Regions from separate parts of the Exiguobacterium sp. SH0S7 genome, predicted to be linked through region 2. Evidence: riboswitches for the same ligand, from Rfam matches in the RefSeq annotation. Region 2 holds a riboswitch; each other region holds the start of a gene.
What was found. A riboswitch is a leader RNA that binds a small molecule or an ion and turns the genes downstream of it on or off. The one in region 2 is predicted to bind S-adenosylmethionine.

Region 1 (9,846 bases), 370 kb from region 2:
TGTGATAGCATGAGCAAGGAAGGAGAGGATAGCATTGAATAATCCGTTTAGCCAAGCTAGATTCCACAAATTAAATGAAGCGTATCGTCGCGAATTCGGCGAGAAAGTGTTCAAAGTCCCGCTCGATGGCGGCTTCACGTGTCCGAACCGCGACGGCCTCGTCTCAAAAGGCGGCTGCACGTTCTGTTCGGATGACGGCAGCGGCGATTTTGCCGGCAACGCCTGTGATCCGATCCCGGTCCAGTTCGCCGAGGGCACGGCCCGTCTGCATCGGAAATGGAAGCAGGCGTTGTATATCGCCTACTTCCAAGCGTTCAGCAACACGTACGCACCCGTAGAGCGCTTGCGTGAGCTGTTCGAACCGGCACTCGCAGAAGAAGGCGTCGTCGGACTCGCGATCGCGACACGACCCGACTGTCTGCCAGACGACGTCGTCGACTATCTCGCTGAGTTGAACGAGCGGACGTCGCTCACGGTCGAACTCGGCCTGCAGACGATCCATGACTCAACCGCGAAAAAGATCAACCGGGGCCACGACTATAAGACGTTCCTCGATGGTCTCGCGAAACTGCGGAGCCGGAACATTTCCGTCTGTGTCCATATCATCAACGGGCTTCCCGGTGAAACGCCAGACATGATGCTCGACACGGCCCGAGAAGTTGCTAAAATGGATATACAAGGAATCAAGATCCATTTGCTCCACGTCTTAAAACAGACGCCGCTCGCCAGACAATACGAGTTAGGGCTGCTCGAACTCATGGACGAGACGACATACGTCTCGCTCGTCTGCGATCAGCTCGAGTACTTACCGCCTGAGATCGTGATTCATCGATTGACGGGCGACGGTCCACCCGACTTATTGATCGGACCGACGTGGAGCCGGCACAAAATGGCCGTCTTGAACGCCATCAACGCCGAGTTGGAACGTCGTGATTCCTTCCAAGGAAAAAAGAAGGATGAGATCTATGGGATTAATGAGAGTTTTACCGTTCGCGAAGCATCTATTAAGTGAACACGTTACAGACGGTGCCGTCGCCATCGATATGACGGCCGGCAACGGACACGATACATTGTTTCTAGCAGAACGAGTCGGCAGCGGCCACGTCTACGCGTTTGACGTCCAAGAGGCGGCAGTCAAGGCGACGACAGACCGCATCACCGCCGCCGATCTGCTTGATCGTGTCTCGGTCGTCCACGACAGCCACGACACGGTCAAGGCGGTCGTCGCGGATGAAACCCGCCCGATCACGGCGGCCGTCTTCAATCTCGGCTACTTGCCCGGGAGCGACAAGTCGATCACAACGACCGGCAACACGACGATCGACGCCCTCGAGCAATTGCTCGACGTGATGGCCGTCGGCGGTGTCATCGTCGTCGTCATCTACCACGGCCATGAGAGCGGGAAAGTCGAGCGGGACGAAGTGCTCACGTTCGTCGAGTCACTCGACCAAAAACGAGCCGGCGTCCTCCGTTACGGTTTCGTCAACCAAATCAATCATCCGCCATTCATCGTGGCAATCGAAAAACGGGCATAATAACAGGCGACTCACGCGAGTCGCCTGTTATTTATTCCCGAATCAATTCATAAAACGTTAACAGCGTCTCCGCGAACTTCGTGTTCAACCGTTCATAGCCAAAGTGCGGGAACCCTTCGAGCCGACGGATGTAGACTTGATCGCCGCCGATTTTGCGGCAGACGTTCAACGTCAGCTTCACATCGGCGAAACGATCGTCCGGCGCGTAGAAGCAAGCGAGCGGTAAGCGAGGTAAATGTTTCTTCTCCTCTTGATGCTCGACGATCTCTTCTTCGATTTCGCGGTACTGCGCGTACGTGATCTCGCCGAAACGAGATGACTCTTCCCCGCCGCCAGTGAACGTCATCATACTGAGCGGCAAATCGGGGCGGAACCGGTCGACCGCACTGGCGACGACTTGCTTGAGCCCGCCGATTTGGCGGGATGAATGCCAATCAAAGAGCGGGGAGATGTATGTCAAACTCCCGAGCGGTACGTCGTACTCTTGCAGAAGGCGGTTCGTCAAGAGCGCCCCGAGACTGAAGGCGATGACGTGAATCGGTAGTTTGGACTGACTCGCTTCCCGTAGCGTGTTCTTGATCAGTTGTTTATGGTCTTCTGCCGTTAGTCCGACCGTCTGTCCGGTCACGACGAGCACCTCATAGTCGACACTGAGTCGCTGCAAAAATGCTTCGCTGAGCCGGGACGTGAACTGCAGCGGGTAAACGATCACGATGACCCCTTTTCGTGATTCTTCTTCATATGTCATGCTGTCACCTCATTATTAGTATGTCTCATCAATTCTAACAAAAAACATCAGCCGCTGACTGATGTTTGAAAGAAAATCCGTCTGGAGTCTTAGCGTGGGTCGTAACGCAAATGGATGAGCTCCATCGGTTGATCGTACACTTCTTCTTGAATTCGGTTCAGTTCGGTGAACGCTTGGTGGCTTAAGAACGCGATCGCCTGCTCGTTCGAACTCTCGACGTATAGCTCGATCGGCTGCGCCTTCCGCTCTTGGAGATGCGTCAGCAGTTCCGCCCCAAGTCCTTGGCGATGGTGAGCCGGATGAAGATAGAGACGAAGCACTTCCCACGTATCACCGCGGTCGATCGCATGGTAAAACCCGATGACGTCTCCTTCGGCCTCACCGACGATGAACAACTGTTCTTTCGCTTCTTCACTCGAACCGATGGCCCGGACGATCTCTTCTTGTTGATAGGCGCGCTCCATCACCTTAGACCGAACGTCATCTGTCACACTGATGGTCGCAAGTGCGATATCTCGAATCGTGGCGGCATCTTCTGGTACGGCTTCCCGCATCTTCATAACAGCTTCCCCCTTTTGGCCAATCTAGTACTATCATTCCCCATCACGTAAAAAATATCCTGCCCTTCTATTACTTTTTCGTGTCGAAATAAAGCAGAACGTTATTTTCTATTTTAACTAGGGTATATGAGTACCAATGCCAACTTACAAAGGAGTGTTTAGATATGGAACCAACATTACAAAACGATCCACATGCAGCTAACGCTAACAACCCGAATCGCCAATTCGACCAAACCAACTCGGGTGGTCCTAAAATCAATGTCGTGACCGGGATGCTTCTCGGTGCGCTCGTCGGTGGTCTGATCGCCCTACTTAGCTCGTCGAACCGTGAGACGACGAAACAGTCGCTCACGAATGCGAAGTCGTCTGTCGGCGGTCTCGTCGACACGATCAAAGAAGATCCGGCCGGTAAAGCGTCTCAAGTCATCGAGCAAGTGAAGTCGGCGTCAGGTATGATTCAAGAAGTGTCGACCGATGTGCAAAACGTCTATGAAAAAGTTGTCGGTGAAGTCGACACGGTCAAAGAAGACGTGAACAAAGTCGTCGAGACGGCCCAGGAAGCAAAATCAGATTTACAAGATATTGGTGAGAAAGTCGTCGAGGCGAAAGATACGGCACTCGGCAACGAGAACACTACGAACGAAAATAAACCACAAGCATAATAAAAAACGACCTTTCTCGCGAAAGGTCGTTTTTTTATTGCTTATGCGAAACGTTTTGCGCCTTCTTCAAGAACTGCCGCTTTGTCCGTCTGCTCCCATGGGAGTTCAACGTCTGTGCGGCCAAAGTGTCCGTAAGCTGCTGTCTGTCTGTAGATCGGGCGACGAAGGTCGAGCATCTTGATGATGCCGGCCGGACGAAGGTCGAAGTTCTCACGGATGAGTTCAACGAGTTCAGTCTCGCTCAATTTACCAGTGCCGAACGTGTCCACCGCGATTGAAACCGGGTGTGCGACACCGATCGCGTATGCAAGTTGAACTTCCGCTTTGTCAGCAAGTCCAGCTGCCACGAGGTTTTTCGCCACGTAGCGGGCCGCGTATGCTGCCGAACGGTCAACTTTGGTAGGATCTTTACCTGAGAACGCACCACCGCCGTGGCGAGCGTATCCACCGTATGTGTCGACGATGATTTTACGTCCTGTGAGACCTGCATCACCTTGTGGTCCACCGATGACGAAACGGCCAGTCGGGTTGATGAAGTATTTTGTCTCGGCGTCGATGAGTTCAGCCGGGATGACTGCTTCGATCACGTGTTCTTTAAGGTCCGCTTGGATTTGCTCGAGCGTGATGTCTTCTGCATGTTGTGTCGAGATGACGATCGTATCGATACGGACCGGGTTGTTGTCTTGGTCGTATTCGACAGTTACTTGTGTCTTACCGTCTGGACGAAGGTAAGCGAGCGTTCCGTTTTTGCGAACTTCTGCCAAGCGACGTGACAATTTGTGAGCAAGTGAGATCGGGAGCGGCATGAGTTCAGGTGTCTCGTTCGTTGCATAACCGAACATGAGGCCTTGGTCACCGGCACCGATCGCATCGATCTCTTCGTCAGTCATTTGACCTTCACGAGCTTCGAGCGCTTGGTCGACACCGAGGGCGATGTCTGCCGACTGCTCGTCGATTGCTGTGAGTACAGCACAAGTCTCAGCGTCAAAACCATATTTGGCACGCGTGTAGCCGATCTCACGAACAGTTTCACGTACAACTTTCGGGATATCCACGTAAGTCGATGTCGTGATTTCACCAGCTACGAGCACGAGACCTGTCGTGACAGACGTCTCAGCCGCAACGCGGGCGTTTGGATCTTCAGCCAAAATTGCATCCAAAATCGCATCTGAGATTTGGTCACAAATTTTATCCGGATGTCCTTCAGTGACGGACTCCGAAGTGAAAAGTCGACGGTTCAAGTTTGACATTTCGAAAAACCTCCTATTAATAAGGGTGATGTGTGGACGGTACTCGTTCCCCTTACGCGTTGCTTTGGGACGGTAATGAAAAAAACCTTTCGCCACGTTCAATGGGAAAGGTTGAATCGTTCTTCCTTACCCTCTTATCGTTCGAAGCTGTCGCTTCGCTTCAGGATAGCACCTTTTCCGAAAAAGACTACAGGATCGGACGGTTGCTGGGCTTCGTAGGGCCTTGTTCCCTCCACCGCTCAGAATAAGAGTATCCGTTACGAACACCATCATATAAATGCCATACCGTTCTGTCAAGCGTATCTGCTTAATTTGTAAATTTCTTCGTAATCACGGAAATCATTTATGTTTGTGAAATATCAAACATTTTTTTGACGGTTTCCGTTTTTTCACTCCCCGCTTATACAGAATATGTTAGAATGTCCTTGTAAGAAAGCGCTTACTTTAAAGGGTAAAGAAATGCTTGTTTTTGATTAGTGTGTCACATATAATAAAAATGTCATACTAATTAAACGCGGAAGTATGCGGATTTCATCCACATCTATTTAGGGGAAAGGTGGGATTCAGGATGGCGACTACGCTCCTGAAAATCGAAGAATTAATTAAGGGTGCCGATGTATTACGGAACTTAACCGTTCCAGAATTGGTGGAAGAAGCCATTCGTAACGGTGAAGGCGTACTGACGAAAGACGGGGCTTTATCGGTCAGTACAGGGAAATTCACAGGGCGGTCACCGAAAGACAAATTCGTCGTCCAAGATGAAGTCAGCAACTCGTTAGTAGATTGGGGTCCGGTCAATCAGCCGATCGCAGAAGAAAAATTTACCGCTCTTCTCGACAAAGTCCTCACCCATCTCGAGACGAAACAGAAGCTGTATTATCTCGAAGCTTCGGCTGGAGCAGATGAGCACTACACGTTACCGGTACGCGCCATCACCGAGTACGCATGGCACAGCTTGTTCGCGAAGCAGTTGTTCTTGCGTGAGTGGCCGACAGCCGGTGCGTTTGACCCGTTCACGGTCATTTATGCGCCGAGCTACAAAGCCGACCCAACAGTTGACGGGACGAACTCAGAGACGTTTATCCTCGTTTCGTTCGCCAAGCGTACCATTCTGATCGGGGGAACAGAATACGGCGGCGAAATCAAAAAATCAATCTTCTCGGTCATGAACTTCCTATTACCTGAACAGCACGTCTTGTCGATGCATTGCTCGGCTAACGTCTCGGACGCCGGGGAGACGGCGCTCTTTTTCGGACTATCGGGAACGGGCAAGACAACGCTTTCGGCCGATACGGAACGTCATCTCATCGGTGACGATGAACACGGTTGGTCACCAGACGGCATCTTCAACATCGAAGGCGGTTGCTACGCCAAGACAATCAACTTATCGCGTGAGAACGAGCCGCAAATTTATGACGCCATCCGTTTCGGCTCGTTGATTGAAAACGTCGTCTTGAACGAAGACCGCTCAGCAGACTACAAAAACATCTCGCTCACCGAGAACACGCGAGCAGCTTACCCGATTCAATTTATCGATAACGCGATGCTCCCTTCACGGGCCGGCCACCCGAACACGATCGTCTTCTTGACGGCCGATGCTTACGGGGTGCTCCCGCCGATCAGCAAGTTGACGAAAGAGCAAGCGATGTATCACTTCCTATCAGGCTACACGTCAAAACTAGCCGGGACGGAGCGCGGCGTGACCGAGCCACAAGCAACGTTCTCGACTTGCTTCGGCTCACCGTTCTTGCCGCTCGCCCCGGAACGATACGCCGACATGCTCGGCAAGTTGATCGAACAGCATAACGTCGACGTCTATCTCGTCAACACGGGTTGGACCGGCGGAGCTTACGGTGAAGGTTCGCGTATGAAGCTCAGCTACACACGGGCCATGGTGAACGCCGCGATCAACGGTCAATTGCGTGACGTCGACACTGTGAAGCACGACATCTTCAACGTCGACATCCCGGTCCATATCGACGGCGTCCCACAAGACGTGCTCAACCCACGTGACACTTGGAAAGATGCCGCTCATTACGATGTCGAAGCGCGAGCGCTCGCCTTGAAGTTCCAACAAAACTTTAAACGATTCACGAAAGCGAGTGAGAAAGTCATCGCGGCCGGGCCAATCGTCTTTTAACTCAAAATGACTAGTACCCCGCTCGGGTACTAGTCATTTTTTTGTCGCAAGCGCCAACATCCAATCCATCGCTCGGTCCGTCGTCTTCCACTTTTCCCAGAACGGGAGCTGATGGGCGAACGGCAAGATCCAAAGCTCTGCTTGCGAACCGATCTTGTCAGCGAGGGCGGTCGCATGACGAAGCCGGACTTGCTCGTCGTCCGTCCCATGGATGAGTAGCGTCGGCGCCTGCCAGTCTTTGAAGAGCGGAGACCGTTCGACATACGCCTCATGGACCGTCTCCGGGTCCCCCCCGGTCATCCGGCGCAACATCTTCCGCATCGAACGCTGTTCTTCATACGTCCACTCCAAATTCGTCACACCCGCCCACGATGTAACCGACGTGACGGGACGTTTTGATGCGAGCGACAACGCCATCATGCCGCCACGGGAAAAGCCGAGGGCGTGGATCGTCTGGTGCGTCCGGCTAACGCGGTCATACAGAGACACGACGTCCTCTAAATCGGCGCCTCCGAAATCCTCTTTCCCGGTCCCTCCGTGGTTCCCGCGATAGACCGGCGCCACGACATGGAACCCTTTCGCCGCGAACTGCATCAGCCGAGGCAACCGGACGTCACCGATCCTCCCAGTGCCGCCTCGTAAATAAAACAGCACCTGGCCGTTCGGACGTTTTGGCGTGATCGTGTAGGCGACGACTTCTTCCCCGTCACTCGTCTCGTACCAACCTCGATGCACGGGATATCCCGCATAAGGAGGCAGGACGTCGACGCGATCAAACCAACTTTTTGTCATGGAGTACTTTCATCGTCTCGGGCAACACTTTATCTTTCATCATGAAACTGTAGCGGCCGTTACGGAGCAGGTTCGTCGGTAACGTGTCCAACAAGACGGCCCCGTCGGTCTCATCGACGGCCGGATGATCCTCGAACCGCTCGATCTCCGCAAAATAAATATTTTTGATGACGGTGTCGCCACGCCCGAGCACCCGGTACTGCCCTAAATAATGGAGTGTCTTGACGACGCCTCCCGTCTCCTCGTACACTTCCCGAATCGCCGCGTCGTCCTCGTGTTCGCCGGGTTCGACTTTCCCTCCCGGAAATTCGAGTCCGCGCTGCTTGTGCTTCGTGAGCACCCATTTGTCCGCATAGCGGGCGACGACCCAGACGTGCAGCGGCGTATCCGAAAACGGATAGTGCTCGAAGCTCAACTCGACTTTATTGTGATAGTAGTCCGTGAATGTCAACATAGTCCATCCCTTTCTTTCCCGTGTCTACTCTCACTTTACCTTGTCTCACGCTAGTTTCAAACAAAAAAATAGGCCCGCCGAGGCGGACCTACAACAAATCATTGGTTTAAGCGCTTTTCAAGCTCAGCTTTTTGTTCTTCATAACCTGGTTTTCCAAGCAACGCGAACATGTTCGCTTTATATGCTTCAACACCTGGCTGGTTGAACGGGTTGACTCCGAGAATGTAGCCGCTCATCGCGCACGCCTTCTCGAAGAAGTAGAACAAGTATCCGAGATGATATGGCGTCATCTCTGGCAATTCGACGACGAGGTTCGGCACGTTTCCGTCCGTGTGGGCGAGGAGCGTTCCTTCTGCCGCCTTGTCGTTGACGAATTGAATCGTCTCACCGGCAAGGAAGTTCAAGCCGTCGAGGTCTTGTGCGTCTTCCGGGACGTTCAACGCGTGACGGACGTTCGTGACACGGATGACCGTCTCGAACAAGTCGCGGCGACCTTCTTGGATGTATTGTCCCATCGAGTGGAGGTCAGTCGAGAAGTCAACAGCCGCCGGGAAGATCCCTTTGTTGTCTTTGCCTTCCGACTCGCCGTAAAGCTGTTTCCACCACTCTGATACGTAGTGGAGTGCCGGCTCGTAGTTGACGAGAAGTTCGATTGATTTACCTTTCGCATACATGGCGTTACGGACGACCGCGTACTGATACGCCTCGTTCTCTGAAAGTTCAGGTGAACTGTAGGCATTTTCCGCGTCTCGCGCACCTTCCATGAGGGCATCGATATCGATGCCTGCCGCCGCGATTGGAAGCAAACCGACTGGTGTGAGGACAGAGAACCGTCCACCGACATCGTCCGGAATGACGAACGTCTCGTAACCTTCTGCATCAGCGAGCGTCTTCAAAGCGCCACGGGCACGGTCTGTCGTCGCATAAATGCGCTCGCGTGCGCCATCTTGGCCGTACTTCTCTTCCATGAACTGCTTGAGGACACGGAAAGCAATTGCCGGCTCTGTCGTCGTTCCCGATTTTGAGATGACGTTGACTGAGACTTCTTTGCCTTCGAGTACTTGAAGCAACTCCGTCATGTACGTTGACGAGATGTTGTGGCCCGCGAAGAAGACTTGCGGGGCGTTACGCTCCTCTTTTGACAATACGTTGAAGAATGAATGTTGAAGCATCTCGATGGCTGCACGAGCGCCGAGATACGACCCACCGATTCCGACGACGACGAGGACGTCCGAGTTGTCGCGGATTCGTTCAGCGGCCGCTTTGATGCGTGCGAACTCATCCGTATCAAAATTCGTTGGAAGGTCGACCCAGCCTAGAAAATCGCTGCCGGCACCGCTCCGGTCGTGGATGACCGAATGGAGTGCTTTCACCGTTTCTTGCATTTGATCGACTTCGTGTTCCCCGACGAAAGACAGGGCGTTAGAATAATCGAAACGTACTGTTGACATGGCATTTCCTCCTTTAAATCGCTCATCTAAGAGCCATACATGACTCATCATAAACGGAAACGACGGATTCGTTCAATCATTATTGCAAAATAGGCATCAAATCGCCTTATTTGCTCAATTCAAGAATCGCAGCCACGTCTTCGCGTTCGAGTGTACGGAAACGTCCGAACGCTCCACGTTTCATCGCTGAATCAAGGATCGCCTCAAACGTCGATTCGTCGATCTCATAGTCACGGAGTGAACTTGGCGCACCA
Region 2 (9,846 bases):
CGATCAGCCCAGGTTGGATCCATACGTCCGACGAACCGTTGCGAGACGTCGATCACCGTCAACATCCGTCGGGCCGGGTCGGTACGACGACAGATATTGTCCGTGCCGTTACGTACTTGATCGATCCGATGAACGATTTCGTGAACGGACATAACCTCGTCGTCGATGGTGGAATGACAAAGAAAATGATTTACGAGTCTTGATGAAGTTGGCTGATAGGACGATTACCCTATATTTTAAATGCGGAAGTGAGTGATAAGTCCTAGTCATGGGTATAACAGGAAGGAGTGAGTAAACAAATTTGAAGGGGGAAACGTCGTGCACCAGCTGATCGAAGAGGCTTTGCGCTTTGCGGCCGTCCGTCATGACGGGCAGTTTCGCAAAGGGACAAACATTCCGTATGTAACCCACCCGGTCGCCGTCTCGATGTTGCTCGTCGAAGACCGGCAGCCGATTCCGGTCGTAGCGGCGGGACTGCTCCATGACTTACTAGAAGACACGCTGACGACGGCCGAGGAGATTGAACAACAGTTCGGACGAGAAGTCGCCCGGTTAGTCCAAGCCGTCTCGGAACCGGGGAAGCATCACTCGTGGGAAGAACGTAAGCGGATGACGATTCAGAAAGTGCATACGCTCCAGTATGACGAAGTTGCGCTTCTAGCGGCAGACAAGTTACATAATCTGCGCTCGATCCGACTCGACATTGAGCGTGAAGGCAAGCAGGTGTGGGGACGGTTCAAGCGACCGCTTCGTGATCAGTCTTGGTACTATCATGAGCTGCTCCACGCGCTCCAACCTTTTAGTCAGACGACAAGTTTGATCGAAGAGTTTGAGATTGAATTGAATCTGCTGTTCTACGGTGTCGAAGAAGACCGTGACGAGAAGCTGAACAAACTGTTCGATGTGATCGGCCATGGGTTCCACGAAGACGATTGGCTCCAAGAGTCGTCGACGCTTTGTCAAACTGCTTACGAGTTGAACGAGTCGATGCGGGAAGGCTATCGTCATGGCTCTGAAGCGGAAAGGCTTGAACTCGAAACGTTGAAAGACCAACTGCAAGACAGCGGTCTTAGACAAGACTTGTCAATTCCCATCTTGCAAGCAATCAACGAATTATCTTACCGGGCCGCGCTCCGGTCTGAGGACGTCATCACGTTGTTGAAGTGAAATGATTGTCAAGTGACCTTGAACGTGTTATATTCGTCGTGAACATGAGAAGGGGAGTAGCGACCACGAACGTGGTCGATGGGTCGTCATTACGGTGCGTATGCACTCGGTCCATCGAGCTTCTTACCAAGTCCGCAAGACCTTTTTATGGATGCTTTTTTGGCGTCCATAAAAAGGTCTTTTTGAATTCATGAAAAGGGGAGAAAAATCTACATGGTATTTATTTATTTTATTTTGGCCGCTGCGATTACAGTGTATGCTGCCATAAAATTATCGACGTACGCTGATGTCATCAGTGAGAAGTCAACGATGAGCGGGATGCTCGTCGGGACGGTCTTGCTTGCGGGTGCGACGTCACTTCCGGAAGTGACGACGAGCGTATCCGCCGTCTTGATCAACAACCCGGATATTGCGATCGGGAACATGCTCGGTTCGAACTTGTTCAACATCTTCATTTTGGCAATGTTCGATCTATTTTATCGTCAAAAGCGATTGTTCAATGACGCGAGTCGAGACCATCTATATACAGCCAGTCTCGGATTGATGTTGACGCTCGTCACGATGGTCGCGCTCATCGTCCGGATTGATTATACAGTACTAGGAATTGGCATTGACGCGATATTAATTGCCGTCTTGTATGCGATTGGGATTTATTATATCGGGAAGCGCCCCCAAGAGCCGACGGCCGAACGAGAAGTCGAGCAAGAAGTCGGTGCGAGTGTCACGGATACGATTTCAGTGAAACAAGCCGGCGTCGGGTTCGTTATCGCGGCACTCGTCATCATGGCTGCCGGGACGGCGCTGTCGATCACGGGTGACCAGATTGCTGTCGTCACGGGACTCGGCTCAAGCTTCGTCGGTAGTTTCTTGATTGCGGCGTCGACGTCGCTGCCTGAAGCGGTCGCGGTATTCGTCGCTTTGAAACTCGGTAACGTCAACTTGGCGTTCGGCTCGATCTTAGGGAGCAACATCTTCAACATGCTCATCATCGCGATGTCGGACGTATTTTATCAGAACGGGTCGATTTTAGCGGATGTGTCGGCATCGCACTTGGTCACGGCGATCGGGATCACGATCCTATCGATCTTGGTCATGTACAGCGTGCTTCGCAAAGAAGTGACATCGAAAGTCAGATACGCCATTCCTTCGATTCTCGTCGTGTTCGTCTACGCCGTTTCTTCATATCTCATCTTTACCGGATGAATCATCAACTCGTCAATTTGACGTGATGGCATAACGCCATCACGTTTTTTTCTTGTCCCGGTATCACTTTCGTCTGACTGGGGTATAAGAGGAGGGAAGGAGGGGTGACGATGCAAGTGCATGCCGTGGAACGTTTAGACGACTATGTCGTATTAATACCGGCCTATAACCCTGATCAGGCGCTCGTCACGCTGGTCCGGGAGTTGAAGGACAAAGGGTTCGTCCATGTCATCGTCGTGAACGACGGCAGTGCCGATACGTGCCGTGCCGTGTTCGATGACGTAAAGCCGGAAGTTTCGACTGTGCTCGAGCATGAACAAAATGCCGGCAAAGGCGCAGCGCTAAAGACCGGGCTCCGCCACATCGTCGATGCGTACCCTGAGACGACCGGCGTGATCACCGTCGATGCGGACGGACAACATCTGCCGGCGGACGTCCGTAACCTGTACGATGAAGGGGTGAAGTGGCCGCATCATCTGATCATGGGCTGTCGTGATTTCTCGTCGCCTGCGATTCCGTTCCGGAGCCGGTTCGGCAATCAAATGACGAGATTTGTCATGTTGCTCGGCAGCGGTCTCCGTCTGAACGACACACAGACCGGACTGCGGGCGATTCCGCTCCGCTATGTCAAGCAACTGATCGATATTCCGGGCAACCGCTATGAGTTCGAGATGAACATGTTGACGTTCACGAAACGATTGCAAGTACCGATCCATCAAACACCGATCGAAACGGTATACGTTGACGAGAACGCGTCCTCACATTTTCGTCCAGTCATCGATTCGATTCTCATTTATCGCATGTTTTTGGCCTATTCCTTATCATCAGTCGCTTCATTCTTAATGGACATCGGCGTCTACGCATTGTTGATCTTCTTATTGAATCCATGGTTCGAAACAGTCCATGTCATCGTGGCGACGATTTTGGCGCGTGTCGTGTCCTCATTATTCAACTATTACGTCAATCGGAAAGTCGTCTTCAAATCGACAGCGAAGCGCTCGATGTTGAAATACTTTGGGCTGGTCGCTGTACAGATGGCGCTGTCGGCGAGTCTCGTCTACGTGTTGTTCCTGCTGTTCCGGGACGGTGAGGTCATCCTCAAGGTCGCCGTCGACAGTGTATTGTTCGTATTGAGTTACTACGTCCAAAAAAGATGGATCTTCAAACGCTAAAAGGCCCGACAGCTGTCGGGCCTTTCGTCAATAAGCGAGCGTTCCGAGTTTGACTGACGTGTAGCGGTGCAACTCGCGCACGTCGGCGATCCCGGTCTTGATCATCATGTCGCGTATGAGCAGGGCGCAGACGCGGGCGTCCTCGGCGGCATCGTGGTGGATGAACGGGACGTTCAAATGCTCGGCCATCGTATTCAACTTATGGTTCGGTAGCCCCGGGTAGAGCTTGCGGGACAACTTGACGGTGCAGCCGTATTCAATCGTCGGGAAAGTGAACAAGTCGTACTTGGCGATCGCCTTACGGAGCGCACCCATGTCAAACGCGGCGTTATGGGCTATGACGACGTCGACGGCGTTCAATGTCGGATAGAGCTGTTCGAGCACTTCGGGCAATGTCGGGGCATCCCAGACGTCGCTTGGGCGAATTCCGTGGACGCGAATATTGCCTTGGTCAAAGTCTTCCTCAGGATTGACGAGCAATTGGTTCGTCTCGACGACTTCACCGTCTGTCAGTAGACTCCAACCGACAGAGCAGATGCTCCGACTGTCGCGATTGGCCGTCTCGACGTCGATTGCTAGAATAGAATGTGGCATAAAAGTTCCTCTCTTCGTTAAAAATCTGTACAAAAAAAGTCTAACACAAGGTTAGACGGTAAAGCGATCATGCGGCCGAGAGATGCCGACACGCCTCGGCGCAGCGCAAGCAAGCCTCAGAGCAACGTTGGCAATGGTCGTACAAGTGACGCCCGCATTCGACGGCACACGTATCACACACTTGCGCGCAGAGCGCCGCGATCGGTCTTGTGAACGCCGAGTCGGTTTCGAGCGCGTTCAAGGTGAGTGTGGCGACTTCGGCACATTCTTTCGTCAACCGGATACATTCCGAGACCATCAGCAGGTCTTCTTCTTGTAAACATTTCGAGAAGCAATGGTTGCTCGCCCGGATACAATCGATCACGGCCAAAATCGTCTCTTCGACAGAGGTTCGGTTCATTGGAAGTCCCCCTTAAGATAAATGATGTCTTACAATCATTACCCGGTTCGTGTCGACTTAAACCGAGGCGGGGACACAAAAAAGCCGGCCCACATCAGTGGACCGACTTAAGGAATGGAGCATAGCGGGCTCGAACCGCTGACCTCCACGCTGCCAGCGTGGCGCTCTCCCAGCTGAGCTAATGCCCCGTTGGAAATTATTATATCATTCTAATAAATGATTTGGCAATAAGAAAAACGAAAGAACTTTGAAAATCATTTTTTTGAAGTTTAATGGACGTTAGAGCTGGGAAAAATAGATAGGATGTTATATTAAGAAAGCAGGTGCAACGTATGGAGATGATTTTGTTGGCGCTACTGCCCGCACTCATGTGGGGGAGTATCCCGCTTATCGTATCTATTGTCGGCGGCAAGCCGATTCAACAATTAATCGGCACGACGATTGGCGCGATGGTGATGGCGGTTGTCATCGCGCTCGTCTTCAAGCCAGAGTTCACGACGCTCGCGATCGTGACTGGTTTCATATCAGGTGTGTTCTGGGCGCTTGGACAATACCTTCAGTTCCAGTCGTTCCAAATTTTAAGCGTCTCGAAAGCGATGCCGATCAGTACAGGGATGCAGCTTGTCGGGACATCACTGTTCGGGGTCATCGTCCTTGGGGACTGGAAGACATCGACCGAGCTATGGCTCGGCTTCTCGGCCCTCGTCTTGATCATCATCGGGGCCGTCATGACGTCATATCAACAACATAAAGAATCCGACAGCAGTAGTGCTTTGAAAAAAGGGCTACTCGTGCTCCTCGTTTCGAGCATCGGTTACGTAACGTATGCTGTCCTGACCAACTACTTTGAAGTGGATGGCATCACCGCCATCCTACCGCAGTCACTCGGGATGTTCATCGCCGCGCTCTTGTTCAGTCTTCGTGAAAAAGATGTGAAAAAGTTTGATCCGAAAACGTTCAAGAACATCTTCGCCGGGCTTGCCTGGGGGATCGGGAACTTCGGATTGTTCGTCTCAAGCGGAGAAGTCGGCATCGCGACGTCGTTCGCACTGTCCCAATTGAACGTCGTCGTCGCGACACTCGGTGGCATTTACTTGTTAAAAGAAGAAAAGACGTCGAAAGAACGCGTCTTCGTCTTCATGGGGATCGGTCTGATCGTGGTCGCTGGATTCATGTTAGGGCTTGCCAAGAGCTAAAAAAAACGACGGGCATGAGGCCCGTCGTTGTCAGCTTGTCCACGTCTGGTCGATGAACTCGTCACGGCCAGATTGTTTCCGGTCCGCTTTATAGTGGGCCGGATTTTTTTTATGATAATCTTGATGATAGTCTTCGGCCGGGTAAAAGACGTCAGCCGGTAAGATTTTCGTCACGATCGGTTGTTTGAACTTTCCGCTCGCGGCGAGCGCGTCGCGGCTCTGTTCTGCTTTCACGCGTTGTTCTTCCGTATGATAGAAGATGGCTGGCGCATATTGTTGCCCGCGGTCTTGGAACTGGCCGCCGTCGTCGGTCGGGTCCGTCTGAATCCAATACAGTTCGAGCAAGCGCTCATATGTGAACTGAGCCGGATCGAACGTGATCTCGACGACCTCGTAATGACCGCTCGTGCCGGTTTTCACTTGTTCATACGTCGGGTTGTCGACATGTCCCCCGGTATAACCGGATACGATGCCTTCGATTCCAGGTTGTTCCTCGAACGGTGTCACCATGCACCAAAAACAACCGCCGGCGAATGTAGCTTTTTCCAAAATAAAATCCCCCTTGTGTTCATTCCAAAAAAAGCGCCCATGTCATCGACATGAGCGTTTTGTCATATCGTCCAAGGCGATGCCTTGCTGGAAGTAGCACCTTGCCGAAGCAGGTTGCTGTGAAGTCGTAGAGCCAGGTCTCTCGTTCACTCAAGATATCGATATGTAGTTGGTGACAGCATCATATCATCTGTCTCGTTTAAACGTCAACGATTTGGTGTGCGCCGAAGTTGAAATAGCGTGGCACCAACAATCAAGATAATGAGGGCGATGGACGCAGGGAATGCCCACGGCAAATCATCCCCAAACAATTGTAGAAAGAACAGGGCGAACACGGACAGTAAAACAAGGATGTAAGAGCGGGACATGGCTACCTCCAATAACGTTTCTTCTAGTGTATCAAGTTGCACATCCAATGGCGATAAAAAGAAGGGGATTCGATGCATTAAGCGAATACCGAATAACATTGCCTATAAGGAGGGAATTGGATGCAAGACTTATTTGAACTAGACATCGAGACCGCACAGCGCGGATATAAAGAAGGGACGTTCACGGCCCGGGACGTGACGGCCTACTATTTGACACGGATCGCTAGCTTGAACGATAAACTGAAAGCGGTCATCCAAGTGAACCCGGACGCGTTGTTCGAGGCTGAGGCGGCTGACCGTGCCTACCGACGCGGAGACCGGCTGCCACTCCTCGGTATTCCCGTTTTACTCAAGGACAACATCGAGACGGCGGGACTCATGAGGACTACTGCCGGCGCCGTGGCGCTCGAGCATCACTTTGCCGGTCGTGACGCTGAACTCGTCCGTCGCCTCCGTGAGCACGGGGCGGTCATTCTCGGCAAAGCCAACTTATCGGAATGGGCCAATTTTTTGACGGAGGACATGCCGAACGGATGGAGCGGGGTCGGTGGCCAGACGCTCAATCCGTATGGTGACAATCTCGACGTCGGCGGTTCGAGCTCGGGTTCGGCGTCAGCGGTCGCTGCGAACTTGACGATGCTCGCTGTCGGCAGCGAGACGAGCGGGTCGATCATCCACCCGAGCGTCCATAACGGCATCGTCGGCATCAAACCGACGGTCGGGCTCATCAGCCGGAGTGGGATCATCCCGATTTCGCGGTCGCAAGATACGGCCGGTCCGATGGCGCGGACGCTCCGCGACGCGGTGCTCGCACTAGAAGCGATGTGCGGGGAAGACGACTCGGACCCGGCGACGACACATCTACCGGCCGGTCCACCGTACCGGACGTGTCTCGACGAACGTCAAGCCGTCGGCATGCGCGTCGGTTTCGTGAAGGCGGAACTGTCGGATGAAGAACAGACGCTCTATCAAGAGGCGCTGGCGTTACTCAAAGCGAGCGGGGTCGAGCTCGTCGAAGTCGACCTGCCGTCAAACGACGGACTTGACCAAGGCGACGTCCTCTACCATGAGTTCAAGCTCGGGATCGAGGCGTATTTGGCGACGACAGCGCTCCCGTATGAAACGCTCAAGGACTTGATGGACTGGAACAAGCTTCACCCGGAAACGATCCCGCACGGACAAGTTACGTTCGAGAAAGCGAATCAGTTATCAGGGCGTTTGACCGAGTCGAGCTACCTCGAGCGACGCTTAGCCGACGTCCGGCACGCGAAAACGGACGGCCTCGATCGTTTATTGATGGAACAAACGCTTCACGCCCTGGCGTTGCCACACGACTTGAATTACGATATGGCGGCGAAGGCAGGGCACCCGACGGTCACGATCCCATACAAGCTCAAACAGAGCGGGGCACCTTTCGGGCTGTCATTCACGGGTACGAGCTATGCGGAACGAGACCTCATCCGTATCGCCTACGCGTTCGAACGCCACGTGACGCGTCCGATCCCGCCTACGCGTTCGAACGCCACGTGACGCGTCCGATCCCGCCTATGTAAGAACGTTGCACCTGTCGCTCACGTCCGCTACAATGGTACGTATGCGGATTGAAGAAAGGACAGATTACAATGAAATCATCTATATATGGGCTGACATTTGATCAGCTGTCGGACGCTTGCGTATCTTGGGGATACAGTGCCTACCACGCCAGACAAATATGGGACTCGCTTTACATCGACCGTGTCAGACGGCTCGACGAGATCGCGGTTCGTCCCGAAGTTCGCGAACAGCTTGAGGCGAACTATGCGCTGACGACACAAGAACTGTTCGTCAAACAAGAAGCGGGTGACGGCACGGTCAAATTCTTACTTAAACTGCACGACGGGCATTATATCGAAACGGTGCTCATGCGCCATAAGTATGGACGTTCCGTCTGTGTGACGACACAAGTCGGGTGCAACATCGGCTGTAGTTTCTGTGCGAGCGGCCTCTTGAAAAAAACACGCGACTTGACGGCGGGCGAGGTCGTCGAACAGATCATGACCGTTCAACACTATTTAGACGAGGTCGGTGAAGATGACCGCGTCAGCCACATCGTCGTCATGGGAATCGGGGAGCCGTTCGATAACTTTGATAACTTGGTCGACTTCCTCCGTGTCGTCAAAGACGAGCGCGGTCTCGCGATCGCTCCTCGTAAAATCAACGTCTCGACGAGTGGGCTCGCCGACAAGATCTACAAGTTCGCTGACCTTGACCTGCGCATCAACTTGGCCCTCTCTCTGCACGCGCCGAACGATGCGCTGCGGACGAGAATCATGAAGATCAACCGGGCGTTCCCGCTCGATAAACTGATGCCGGCAATCCGCTACTACGTTGAGAAGACGAATAAACGGATCACGTTCGAGTACATCTTGCTCTCGAAAGTGAACGACTTGCCAGAACATGCCGAAGAACTCGCGGCGTTGATCGATGACATCAAAGACAAGTCTTACGTCAATTTGATCCCATACAACCCGGTCAACGAGCACATCCAGTACGAACGGAGTACGACCGAGGACATCATGGCGTTTTACGACGTCTTGAAAAAACGGGGCATCAATACGGGCGTGCGTCTCGAGCACGGGACCGATATCGATGCGGCGTGCGGCCAATTACGCAGTAAACAAATGAACGTCGAAGGCGCCAAATAAACGAGCGCTCCGGATCGGTTTCGATTCGGAGCGTTTTTATCGTGCCCGGGCGTATAATGCGTCAGACGAGAAATATCTTTAAACATTTTTGTGAATGATGAATAGTCCTTACCCCCTCAGGGAATAGTCTTTTGATATCAAAGCAGAGAGTGGAGGCAATTCAATGGAGACAGTAAACGCTACGTTATGGATTCGAGTCAGAAACACGCTCGGGGAAGGGCCTTGCTGGGACGCTGAACTGAAGCGGTTCTACTGGGTCGATATCGAAGGGCACGCGCTCTGGTGGTACGATGAGAAAGAAGATGAATTATCTTCGTTTGATATGGGACAGCAGGTCGGGTTTGTCGTCCCTAAAGTGACCGACGGCGTGATCGTCGGATTGAAGGATGGTATCTATGAGTGGGATGAAACGTCGAAACAACTCGATAAACTCGTCGAACTTGATGACCCGGAGGGTGTCCTTCGCTTCAACGATGGGAAAGCCGACCCGTACGGTCGTGTCTTCGCCGGGAC
Region 3 (9,846 bases), 430 kb from region 2:
GCTGATGCTGCTCGCCCTCGGTTCGATTGGCCTCGAGACCGAGCGGCTCGACGACTACTCCGACCTCGATTTCTTTTTGATCGTCGAGGACGGACGAAAAACCCGCTTCATCGACAACTTGGACTGGCTCGAGGTTGAACCGATCGCTTACCAGTTCCAAAACACGAAAGACGGCCATAAAGTCATGTATGCGGACGGTATTTACGCCGAGTTCGCCGTCTTCGATTTGCCTGAGATGCCACACATCGCCTACACTCCGGGACGGATCGTCTGGAAGCGGGAGGAAGCGCTCGAATCGTTCGCGACGCCGAAACTCGTCACACAGGCTCCCGACGCCGCGCACTGCTACGAAGAGGCGCTGACGAACCTGTACGTCGGTCTGCTCCGTGAACGACGCGGAGAGAAGCTCGCCGGCTTCGAACTCATCCAAGTCGCGGCCGTCAACAACGTGTTGAAAGCACATGGAGAGACGGGCGACCCGTTCAATCCGACGCGCCGGGTCGAGATACGGCACCCGGAGCTCGTCGCCGGGCTCAGCGAATGGCTTCCAGGTTACGGCAAGTCGGTCGAAGCGGCCGCGGCGATGCTGAGCTATATCGAAGCGCGTCACCCGGTCAACGCGACGCTGAAGCGAGAAATCGCACGCTTGCTCGAAGCGTGATTTGCGGGAATGGAGTATGCTACAGTAAAACAAGAGGTGATGAAACATGGTGACACTATATGGCTATCCGCCATGCAGTACGTGTAAGAAGGCAGAGAAATGGTTGAAGGAGAACGACGTCGCGTATACATACGTTCATATCGTCGAGGCGACACCGTCAAAAGATGAACTCACGTCGATCTGGCAACAGTCAGGATTACCGCTCAAAAAGTTTTTCAATACGAGCGGGCAAGTGTATCGTAACGAAGGTATTAAAGATAAGCTCCCGAATTTGTCAGAAGACGAACAAATCGAGCTTTTAGTCAGCAATGGTATGCTTTTAAAGCGCCCAATCGTCACTGACGGTCAAAAATCGACGGTCGGTTTTTCAGAAAAGTCATTTACAGACGTTTGGGGCTAAGTGCTATAATACACATGTGATTCTAATTTATTTGAGGGGGAAGTCAAGATGAGCAAAGTACCTGCAAATCTACGTTATTCAAAAGAACACGAATGGGTTGAAGTGAACGGAAGCGTTGCCCGCATCGGGATCACGGATTTCGCACAAAGCGAACTAGGGGACATCGTGTTTGTGGAACTTCCTGAAGTCGGCGGCACGATTTTGCTCGACGAGCCGTTCGGTTCGGTCGAATCGGTCAAGACGGTGTCTGAACTGTACGCACCGATCTCTGGGAAAATCACGGCGGTGAATGAATCACTCGCGGACTCGCCGGAACTTGTCAACGAAGCACCGTTCGAAGGCGCATGGATGATCGAAGTCGAGTTGAACGATTCAACGGACGTCGACAAACTCATGTCGGCAGAAGAATATGAAACGATGATTCAAGGCTAACAAAAATCCCGGTTTCTCTTTATGAGAAGCCGGGATTTTTTGATTTAGTCGAAGTCGAGGCGGTAATGTTCAGGCTGGATGAGTGATGTCCGGTTGAACAGGCGATAGAAGACAATCCCGAGCGTCACCGGAATGAGGCCGAACAAGACGATGACGAGCATGACGTTCCAGAGCGCGAATCCGCCTGGCATCAAGTGCAGGGCGTTGACAGGTCCAATCAGTCCAGAGACACCGAATCCGGCACTGATCGGTGTTCCTTCGATACGAAGGATACCGGCGAGCGCCCCGAGAATGGCCGCGTTCGCGAGCACAGGGAGCATCATGATCGGACGACGGACGAAGTTCGCCATTTGAATTTTCGGTGAGCCGAGGAAGTGAGCGAGCGACGTCCCGGTCGCGTTCATCTGCCACCCGGCGATAGCGAGACCAAAACCGGCTGCGACGACGCCGAGGTTAGCGGCCCCGGCGGCAACACCGGACAGACTGATCGCCGTCGCGATCCCGACCGTCGAGATCGGGGAGACGATGATGAGCGAGAACGCCATCGCGATCAACATGCCCATCACGATCGGTTGGAGTTCAGTCATCGTCATGATGACTGTGCCGATGTACGTCGTGATCTGTGAGATGTACGTGAGTAAGAACATGCCGATTCCGCCGGCGATGACGATGACCGTCATCGGTAAAACGAGGACGGTGTACGTCTTTAAGCGTGGCGACAGCTGCATTACCATATATGTCGCGAGGGCGGCGGTCACACCGGCCGTGATGACGTCGCCGATTCCCGCCATGAGGAACGCGTCTTCCTCGATACGGATAGCGCCGCTCCCGACCTGGGTCGCGATACCGATCGTCCCGGCCTCGAGCGCCGAGCGTCCGAATTGCATCGCGACGGTGACACCGATGATGACCGGGAGCAGGCGCATCGCGATCGTCGTCGCGTCTAAGATGAACTGCAAAGACGGAAAATACGGTAAGATGGCTTTCGTTAATTCACCGAGCAACGCGCTCGGGATGAGGGCGATTAAAATAGCGAGACTGAGTCCGTTCAATACGTTCATCAAAAATTGTTTGCCTGTCAGTTTCGTTTGTTCCGTCATAAGTCGATTCACCTGTCCTTTTCTACGTATATGCTGTTATGTACGAAAGCGTTAAAGTTAATGACCATACTATGCCTCTTTTCGTGAAGCGTCAACAGGAAATGTTGAACGATTCAGAAAATTCGTGGGGTGAGCACAACTTTTGAACAGATCGGCTCACATTCATATACTTATAAAAGAGGTGAGAACAATGATTACAGACGGATTGTTATATATATACGCCCCGATGTGTGGAACATGCGCTGTGGCCGAGCGGATGCTCGCCGTCGTCGAAGCGGTCGACCCGACACTCGCGATTGACAAGCAGGACGCCAACTTTATCCCGCAAGAGTTAGAAGCGTATCAAGTGATGAGCGTCCCGGCGCTGTTAAAGCTTAAAGACGGCCAAGTCGAAGACCGATTATATGCGTTCCAAAACGTACAGCACGTCCTATCTTTCGTTAAATGAGATAGGATGATTAGAATAATCAGAAAATTTTAAATAATCAGTTGACACAAAAAGTTCACGAATGGTATATTCATTACAACATCTTACTTGAACACAATATAGGACGAGATTCTCCAGCCATCAAGACGTTTTAGAACAGCCGGTGCATCACTTTACGCGACTTTTAGGTGGACCTTCCCTTCGATTGTCCCCCAAAAAAATCAAGCGCAGGGACACCTACCGCGTAACCGCATGGTACGTTCTAAGGCCGAGTGATGGATGGCTTGAATCCCCCATATAAGGATGAACACTCTGATCGGGCAAAAGAGTTTCATCTATGGGTTGTCCTTCCGTGACTCAAGGTGCTACGTTCTGTGTCATCCTCGGATGGCACCTTTTTTTGATTTTTCGCACAAAATAGTTTGACATGAAAATAATGTGTCGCTATTATAAAGCTAATCGAATAAACAACACTCTTATCAAGAGAGGCTGAGGGACTGGCCCTATGACGCCCAGCAACCGCGGAGCAATCCGAAATGGTGCTAATTCCAGCAAGGTGAGAACCTTGGAAGATGAGAGCAATCGTTGTCCGTACCGATAAAGTACGCACGTTTGCTCAAACGTGTGTACTTTTTTTGTTGTCAGGAGGGAAAGGTATTGATTCAATTACGTAATGTGGCCAAATGGTTCGACACGAAGAACGGTCGAGTCCAGGCGGTCGATGATGTGTCGCTCACAATCGAGAGCGGCGAAATTTTTGGAATAATCGGATATTCAGGGGCGGGGAAGTCGACGCTCATCCGTCTGCTCAACCGACTCGAGTCACCGTCAAGCGGTGAAATCGTCGTCGCAGGGAGCGAGCTGACGAAGCTCACTCCGAAAGAACTGCGCGGGGTGCGCAAAAACGTCTCGATGGTATTCCAACACTTTAACTTATTATGGTCGCGCACGGTCGCTGAGAACATCAGCTTCCCGCTCGAACTGATCGGGGTACCGGCCAGTGAACGTAAACGCCGCGTCCAAGAGCTCGTCGATCTCGTCGGTCTCGCCGGACGTGAAGACAGCTATCCGTCGCAACTATCGGGCGGTCAAAAGCAGCGAGTCGGGATTGCCCGCGCGCTCGCTACAAATCCAGACGTGCTCCTCTGCGATGAAGCGACGAGCGCACTCGACCCGAAGACGACCGATTCGATTCTCGAACTGCTCGTCAGCATCAATAAGAAACTCGGACTGACGATCGTCCTCATCACCCATGAGATGCACGTCATCCAAAAGATCTGTCATCGCGTCGCCGTCATGGAGGCAGGGAAAGTCGTCGAGACCGGCCAAGTCGCGGACGTGTTCCAACATCCGGAACAGCCGATCACGAAAGAGTTCGTCAAACAGATCGGTGCCGTCGACGACATGTCGCTCACGTTCGAGCATTTGAAAGCACGTTATCCGAGTGGCCAAATCGTCAAACTTAAGTTCTTGAACGAGACGGCCGAACAGCCGATTTTATCGGAAGTGTTGAAACAGCACGACATCGGCTTCAACATCATCGGCGGTAACGTGACGCAGTCCCAAGTCGGCGCGCTCGGAACGCTATTCATCCAATTGATCGGAGAGCCGGCTGAAGTCGAGCGGGCCATCGCCTCAATCCGATTGCAGGCAGTGGAAGTGGAGGTAGAAAGCGATGTTTCCTAATGTAGATTGGCAAGTCATGCTCGAACAGACGTGGGAGACGCTCTATATGACGCTCGTCGCAGGAGCCGCGACATTCGTCATCGGTCTCGCCCTCGGCATGCTCTTATATGTCACGAACGAACCGCTCATGATGAAGAATCGTCCGATTTACACGATCATCAGCGCGGTCGTCAACGTGTTCCGCTCGATCCCGTTCATTATTTTGATCATCTTGCTCATTCCGTTCACGCTCCTTCTCGTCGGAACGATGCTCGGCTCGACGGCGGCGCTCCCGGCGCTCATCATCGGTGCGGCCCCGTTTTATGCACGTATGGTCGAGCTCGCACTCCGCGAAGTCGATCGCGGTGTCATCGAGGCGGCCGAGTCGATGGGCGCGACGAAATGGCAGATCGTCTATAAAGTGTTGTTCCCGGAAGCACTCCCGGCCATCGTGTCAGGCATCACGGTGACGATCGTCGCCATCGTCGGTTACACGGCCATGGCCGGAGTCGTCGGGGGTGGTGGTCTCGGGAACTTGGCGTTCCTCGAAGGGTTCCAGCGTTCACAAAGCGACGTCACGTTCGTCGCGACCGTATTGATCTTAGTCATCGTCTTCGTCGTTCAGTTCATCGGCGATCGACTCGTCTCAAAAATCGATAAGCGATCAGCTTAATCAAATACAATCATATGGAGGGTTTTATAATGAAATCATGGAAAACAGTACTCGGATTGACAGCAGCATCAGCACTCACAATTCTCGCGGCATGTGGCGGCGGGGACTCAGAATCAGGCTCGGGCGACGACAAGACGCTCATCATCGGCGCGTCGAACGTACCACACGCCGAGATTTTAGAGCACGTCCAAGACGAATATGAAGAAAAAGGCTACACGCTTGAAATCAAGAAGTTCCAAGACTACGTGCTCCCGAACAAGACGCTCGCAGCTGGTGAGCTCGACGCGAACTACTTCCAACACGAGCCGTACCTCGAGTCACAAATGGCTGAGAACAAAGACTATAAATTCGCTTCAGCCGGCGGCGTCCACATCGAGCCGATCGGTGTCTACTCACAAGACTACAAATCACTCGATGAGCTTCCGGACGGCGCTGAAATCATCATGAGCTCGTCGGTCGCTGACCACGGACGAATCTTGACGATGCTTCAAACAGAAGGCTTGCTCACACTCGCTGACGGCAAGACGACAGACGCGACAGTCGCTGACATCGTCGACAACCCGAAAAACTTGGAGTTCAAGACGGACGTCGAAGCGGCACTTCTCCCGCAAGCGTTCAACAACGGTGAAGGCGATGCCGTCCTCATCAACACGAACTACGCGATCGATGCCGGCCTCAACCCGCTCGAAGACGCAATCGCTCTTGAAGGCGAAGACTCACCGTACGTCAACTTGATCGTCACGCGTGAAGGCGACGAAGACGATGAGCGCGTCAAGGCACTCCTTGAAGTATTGACATCAGAAGAGACACAACAGTGGATCTTGGATGAGTACAAAGGTGCGGTCGTACCGGTTAAATAATGATTGATTTTAGGCTCGGGACATCCCGGGCCTTTTTTGTTTGCAGTGGTTTTGCTTCAATAATAGAAGTAAACTATTTATATGTAGAAAAAGGGGGGATCCGGGTGAGCATACGACACATTCATCCGCTGACGCTAGGCGTCTTGTTCGGTACATTTTTTGCACGGCTGTCGACGTTTTTTGTCATGCCGTTTTTTGCGATTTATCTCGCGACGCTCGGTTTCTCGGCGAGCGTGATCGGGACGGTGTTCGCGACGTCGGCATTATCCGGTCTATTTATGAGCTTTTTCGGGGGGACGCTGTCTGACCGCTACGGGCGCAAACAGCTGATGTTGATCGGTATCGGTTTGAACGCCTTGACGTTCACCGGTTTCGCACTCGCAACGGAGCTCGTTTGGTTTTACATATTTTCGGTATTGATGGGCGTTTCACGTTCATTCCTTGAACCGGCGTCACGAGCCTTGATCAGCGACACGACGCAACCCGACCAGCGCGTCATCGTCTATAATGTGCGCTACTTCATGATCAACATCGCTGCGGCGATCGGACCGCTGCTTGCGGTCGTCTTGTCACTTACGGGAGCGAAGAGTGCATTCTTCGTCGTGACCGCCGTCTATATCCTTTACGGCCTCGTCATCTCGACGTTGTTCCGGAAATATCCGTTTGAAGAAGGGGACGGCGTCAAAGTGCGGCCGCGCCTGACGGAGACGTTCCGCGTGTTAAAAGAAGACAAGACGTTCCGCTTCGTCATCATCGGCATGATCTTCGCCATCATCGGCTACAGTCAATTCAATTCGACGTTGCCGCAGTTCATCGCGTTTCACGACGGATTCAGTGACGGGTCGCGCCTATTCGCTTATCTGTTGACGGTCAACGCGATCACCGTGCTCATCGTGCAGTATCCGATCATGAGGTTCGGCATTCGCGTCTCGCCGATCAAGTCGCTGTTCTTTGGGATCGCGACGCTCTCGATTGGGCTGTTGTTAATCGGCTTCGCTGCCGAGGTGTGGGTATTGTTCGTCGCGATGGTCATCTTCACGGTCGGGGAAGTGCTCATGTTCACGATGACGGACGTGTTGACAGACGATTTGGCACCGGAACATTTGCGCGGCACGTATTTCGGGGCGATGGGGTTGACGGCACTCGGTCAATCGATCGGGCCGGTCATCGGCGGACTGCTGCTCGACGGCTTCGACAACGCGTCGCTCCCTGTATTTGGGAGCCTAGCCGTTCTGACCGCGTGTGGCGCCTTCTTCTTCACCGGCGCGCTACGGGAAAAACAAGCGAATTCGGTTCAAGTCGAGGAAAATGTTGGATAATGTCTTGATTTCCCGATATTCTCATTCTCAACATTTATGTTTTATTGAGAATGAAATATAAGGTGAGTCGCTTGAAATAAAAAATTGCCTAGATTAAGATTAGAATATATCTAATCTACGCCAAAAATGGCGAGAAAACGGAAGGGGTATCCGAATGTCTAACGTACCACACATGAAAATTGATGACCTCCGCGTCTCAATCGAAGGAAAAGAGATCGTCAAAGGTCTTAATCTTGAAATTAAAGGTGGCGAAATTCACGCCATCATGGGTCCTAACGGGACTGGTAAATCAACACTCGCATCTGCCCTCATGGGTCATCCATTGTACGAAGTGACAGGAGGGAGCGTCGACTTGAACGGAGAAGACGTCCTCGAGATGGAAGTAAATGAACGTGCGCAAGCAGGCATGTTCCTCGCGATGCAGTATCCAGCTGAAATCAGCGGAGTCACAAACGCCGACTTCTTGCGCTCAGCGATCAACTCGCGCCGCGAAGAAGGCGAAGAAATCTCACTTATGAAATTCATCCGCGAACTTGATTCGAAGATGGGCGTTCTTGAAATCCCTTCAGAAATGGCACACCGCTATTTGAACGAAGGCTTCTCGGGCGGAGAGAAAAAACGTAACGAAATCCTTCAAATGATGATGATTAAACCGAACATCGCGATTCTTGATGAGATCGATTCAGGTCTTGATATCGATGCGCTCAAAGTCGTCGCTAAAGGTGTCAACGAAATGCGCACTGAAGAGTTCGGCTGCTTGATCATCACGCACTATCAGCGTCTCCTCAACTACATCGAGCCAGATTTCGTCCATATCATGATCGACGGTAAAATCGTCATGTCGGGCGGCAAAGAGCTCGCACAACGACTCGAAGCAGAAGGTTACGACTGGGTGAAGCAAGATCTTGGGATGACAGTAGACACAGAAGCGTAAGGGGGCTGTACGATGACCGTACAATTTGAATTAGATGCACAAGCAGTAGCGGCACGTGCAGAGGCGCTCGGTGGACCAGCATGGATGGTCAACCGACGTAAAGAAGCAGCAGAACTTGCGCCGACTCTCGCCTTGCCTAAAGTTGAAAAAATCAAGATTGATAAATGGGATTTCACAAGCGGAGACGTCGAGCTCGCGAAGCTTGACGGGTTGACGCCTGAAATCGAAGCATTGCTCGGAGACCACCGGACAAACGTGCTCGTTGAACGCAACGGTCATGTCGTCTATAACGAACTTACGATGCCAGAAGGCGTCTTGTTCATGGGAATCCAACAAGCGATGGAACAACATCCAGACCTCGTCGAGAAATACTTCATGACAGAAGGCGTTCGTATTGACGAAGATCGCTTGTCTGCCTTGAACGCAGCGCTCACGAACGGTGGGGCTTTCTTGTACGTCCCGAAAAACATGCAATTGAAAGACCCGCTTCAAGCCATCTTCACGATGGAACAAGCGAACGGTTCGTTGTACCACCATACGATCGTCGTCGCCGATGAAGGCAGTGAAGTGACGTATGTCGAAAGTTTCTTGTCGAACACGAATGAGCCGCACACGGTCAACGCCGTGACGGAAGTGTTCGTCGGAGCGAACGCGAAAGTCGTATTCGGTGGGGTCGACCAGCTCGCTGAGTCAGCACTCACGTTCATGAACCGCCGCGGTGTCGTCTACGAGAACGCTCACCTAGATTGGGCGCTCGGACATATGAACGACGGCAACACGCTCGTCGAGACGAAGACGCATCTCGTCGGAGACAACACGTACTCGAACACGAAAGCAGTCACGATCGGTCGTGGCGCGCAGAAGCAAAACTTTAACATCCGGACCGACCACTTCGGGAAGTCTTCGGAAGGGTTCATCTTGATCCACGGTGTTCAAAAAGACTCGGCAACAGCGATCTTCAGCGGGACATCGATGATTCATCACGGTGCCTCGAAGTCAAACGGTGTCCAAACGGAACGCGTTCTCATGTTGTCTGAAAAAGCACGGGGTGACGCCAACCCGATCCTCCTCATCGATGAGGATGACGTTATGGCCGGCCACGCCGCTTCAGTCGGACGCGTCGACGACATTCAGTTGTACTACTTGATGAGCCGCGGTCTGTCACGTAAAGAAGCAGAACGTTTAATCATTCACGGATTCTTGAACCCGGTCGTCGAGCAACTCGCGATCGAGTCGGTCAAAGACCGTCTCCGTGAAGTCATCGAAGGGAAAGTGCGTTAAGATGATTGATGCCTCGATTCGTAAACAGTTCCCGATTTTAGATCAGGAAATCAACGGCCATCCGCTCGTCTATCTCGACAGCGCGGCGAGCTCC

Region 1: it holds a riboswitch for S-adenosylmethionine, as region 2 does, so the genes downstream of both, metK (methionine adenosyltransferase) here and msrA (peptide-methionine (S)-S-oxide reductase MsrA) in region 2, are expected to answer to the same signal.
Region 3: it holds a riboswitch for S-adenosylmethionine, as region 2 does, so the genes downstream of both, EVJ22_RS02810 (methionine ABC transporter ATP-binding protein) here and msrA (peptide-methionine (S)-S-oxide reductase MsrA) in region 2, are expected to answer to the same signal.

What each region holds. Positions count from the first base shown of each region.
Region 1 is NZ_SJVA01000001.1:476,730-486,575, forward strand. It holds gene mnmL (tRNA modification radical SAM protein MnmL/YtqA) at 29-1,012, shown strand; gene mnmM (tRNA 5-(aminomethyl)-2-thiouridylate-methyltransferase MnmM) at 966-1,535, shown strand; gene EVJ22_RS02490 (alpha/beta fold hydrolase) at 1,567-2,283, opposite strand; gene EVJ22_RS02495 (GNAT family N-acetyltransferase) at 2,373-2,843, opposite strand; gene EVJ22_RS02500 (YtxH domain-containing protein) at 3,008-3,505, shown strand; gene metK (methionine adenosyltransferase) at 3,547-4,755, opposite strand; SAM riboswitch class I at 4,887-5,006, opposite strand; gene pckA (phosphoenolpyruvate carboxykinase (ATP)) at 5,324-6,895, shown strand; gene EVJ22_RS02515 (alpha/beta hydrolase family protein) at 6,929-7,687, opposite strand; gene ytkD (RNA deprotection pyrophosphohydrolase) at 7,668-8,141, opposite strand; gene EVJ22_RS02525 (glucose-6-phosphate isomerase) at 8,240-9,592, opposite strand; gene EVJ22_RS02530 (iron-containing alcohol dehydrogenase) at 9,699-9,846, opposite strand, start outside.
Region 2 is NZ_SJVA01000001.1:104,972-114,817, reverse strand. It holds gene EVJ22_RS00620 (SDR family NAD(P)-dependent oxidoreductase) at 1-203, shown strand, start outside; gene EVJ22_RS00615 (HD domain-containing protein) at 319-1,167, shown strand; gene EVJ22_RS00610 (sodium:calcium antiporter) at 1,381-2,370, shown strand; gene EVJ22_RS00605 (bifunctional glycosyltransferase family 2/GtrA family protein) at 2,481-3,542, shown strand; gene EVJ22_RS00600 (3'-5' exonuclease) at 3,570-4,136, opposite strand; gene EVJ22_RS00595 (four-helix bundle copper-binding protein) at 4,204-4,536, opposite strand; tRNA gene EVJ22_RS00590 (tRNA-Ala) at 4,652-4,724, opposite strand; gene EVJ22_RS00585 (GRP family sugar transporter) at 4,869-5,732, shown strand; gene msrA (peptide-methionine (S)-S-oxide reductase MsrA) at 5,763-6,281, opposite strand; SAM riboswitch class I at 6,344-6,443, opposite strand; gene EVJ22_RS15525 (hypothetical protein) at 6,488-6,649, opposite strand; gene EVJ22_RS00575 (amidase family protein) at 6,770-8,179, shown strand; gene rlmN (dual-specificity RNA methyltransferase RlmN) at 8,272-9,333, shown strand; gene EVJ22_RS00565 (SMP-30/gluconolactonase/LRE family protein) at 9,497-9,846, shown strand, end outside.
Region 3 is NZ_SJVA01000001.1:539,744-549,589, reverse strand. It holds gene EVJ22_RS02835 (hypothetical protein) at 1-661, shown strand, start outside; gene EVJ22_RS02830 (arsenate reductase family protein) at 708-1,061, shown strand; gene gcvH (glycine cleavage system protein GcvH) at 1,110-1,493, shown strand; gene EVJ22_RS02820 (PTS sugar transporter subunit IIC) at 1,538-2,593, opposite strand; gene EVJ22_RS02815 (thioredoxin family protein) at 2,784-3,041, shown strand; SAM riboswitch class I at 3,494-3,599, shown strand; gene EVJ22_RS02810 (methionine ABC transporter ATP-binding protein) at 3,678-4,706, shown strand; gene EVJ22_RS02805 (methionine ABC transporter permease) at 4,696-5,358, shown strand; gene EVJ22_RS02800 (MetQ/NlpA family ABC transporter substrate-binding protein) at 5,388-6,218, shown strand; gene EVJ22_RS02795 (MDR family MFS transporter) at 6,323-7,537, shown strand; gene sufC (Fe-S cluster assembly ATPase SufC) at 7,710-8,471, shown strand; gene sufD (Fe-S cluster assembly protein SufD) at 8,484-9,752, shown strand; gene EVJ22_RS02780 (cysteine desulfurase) at 9,754-9,846, shown strand, end outside.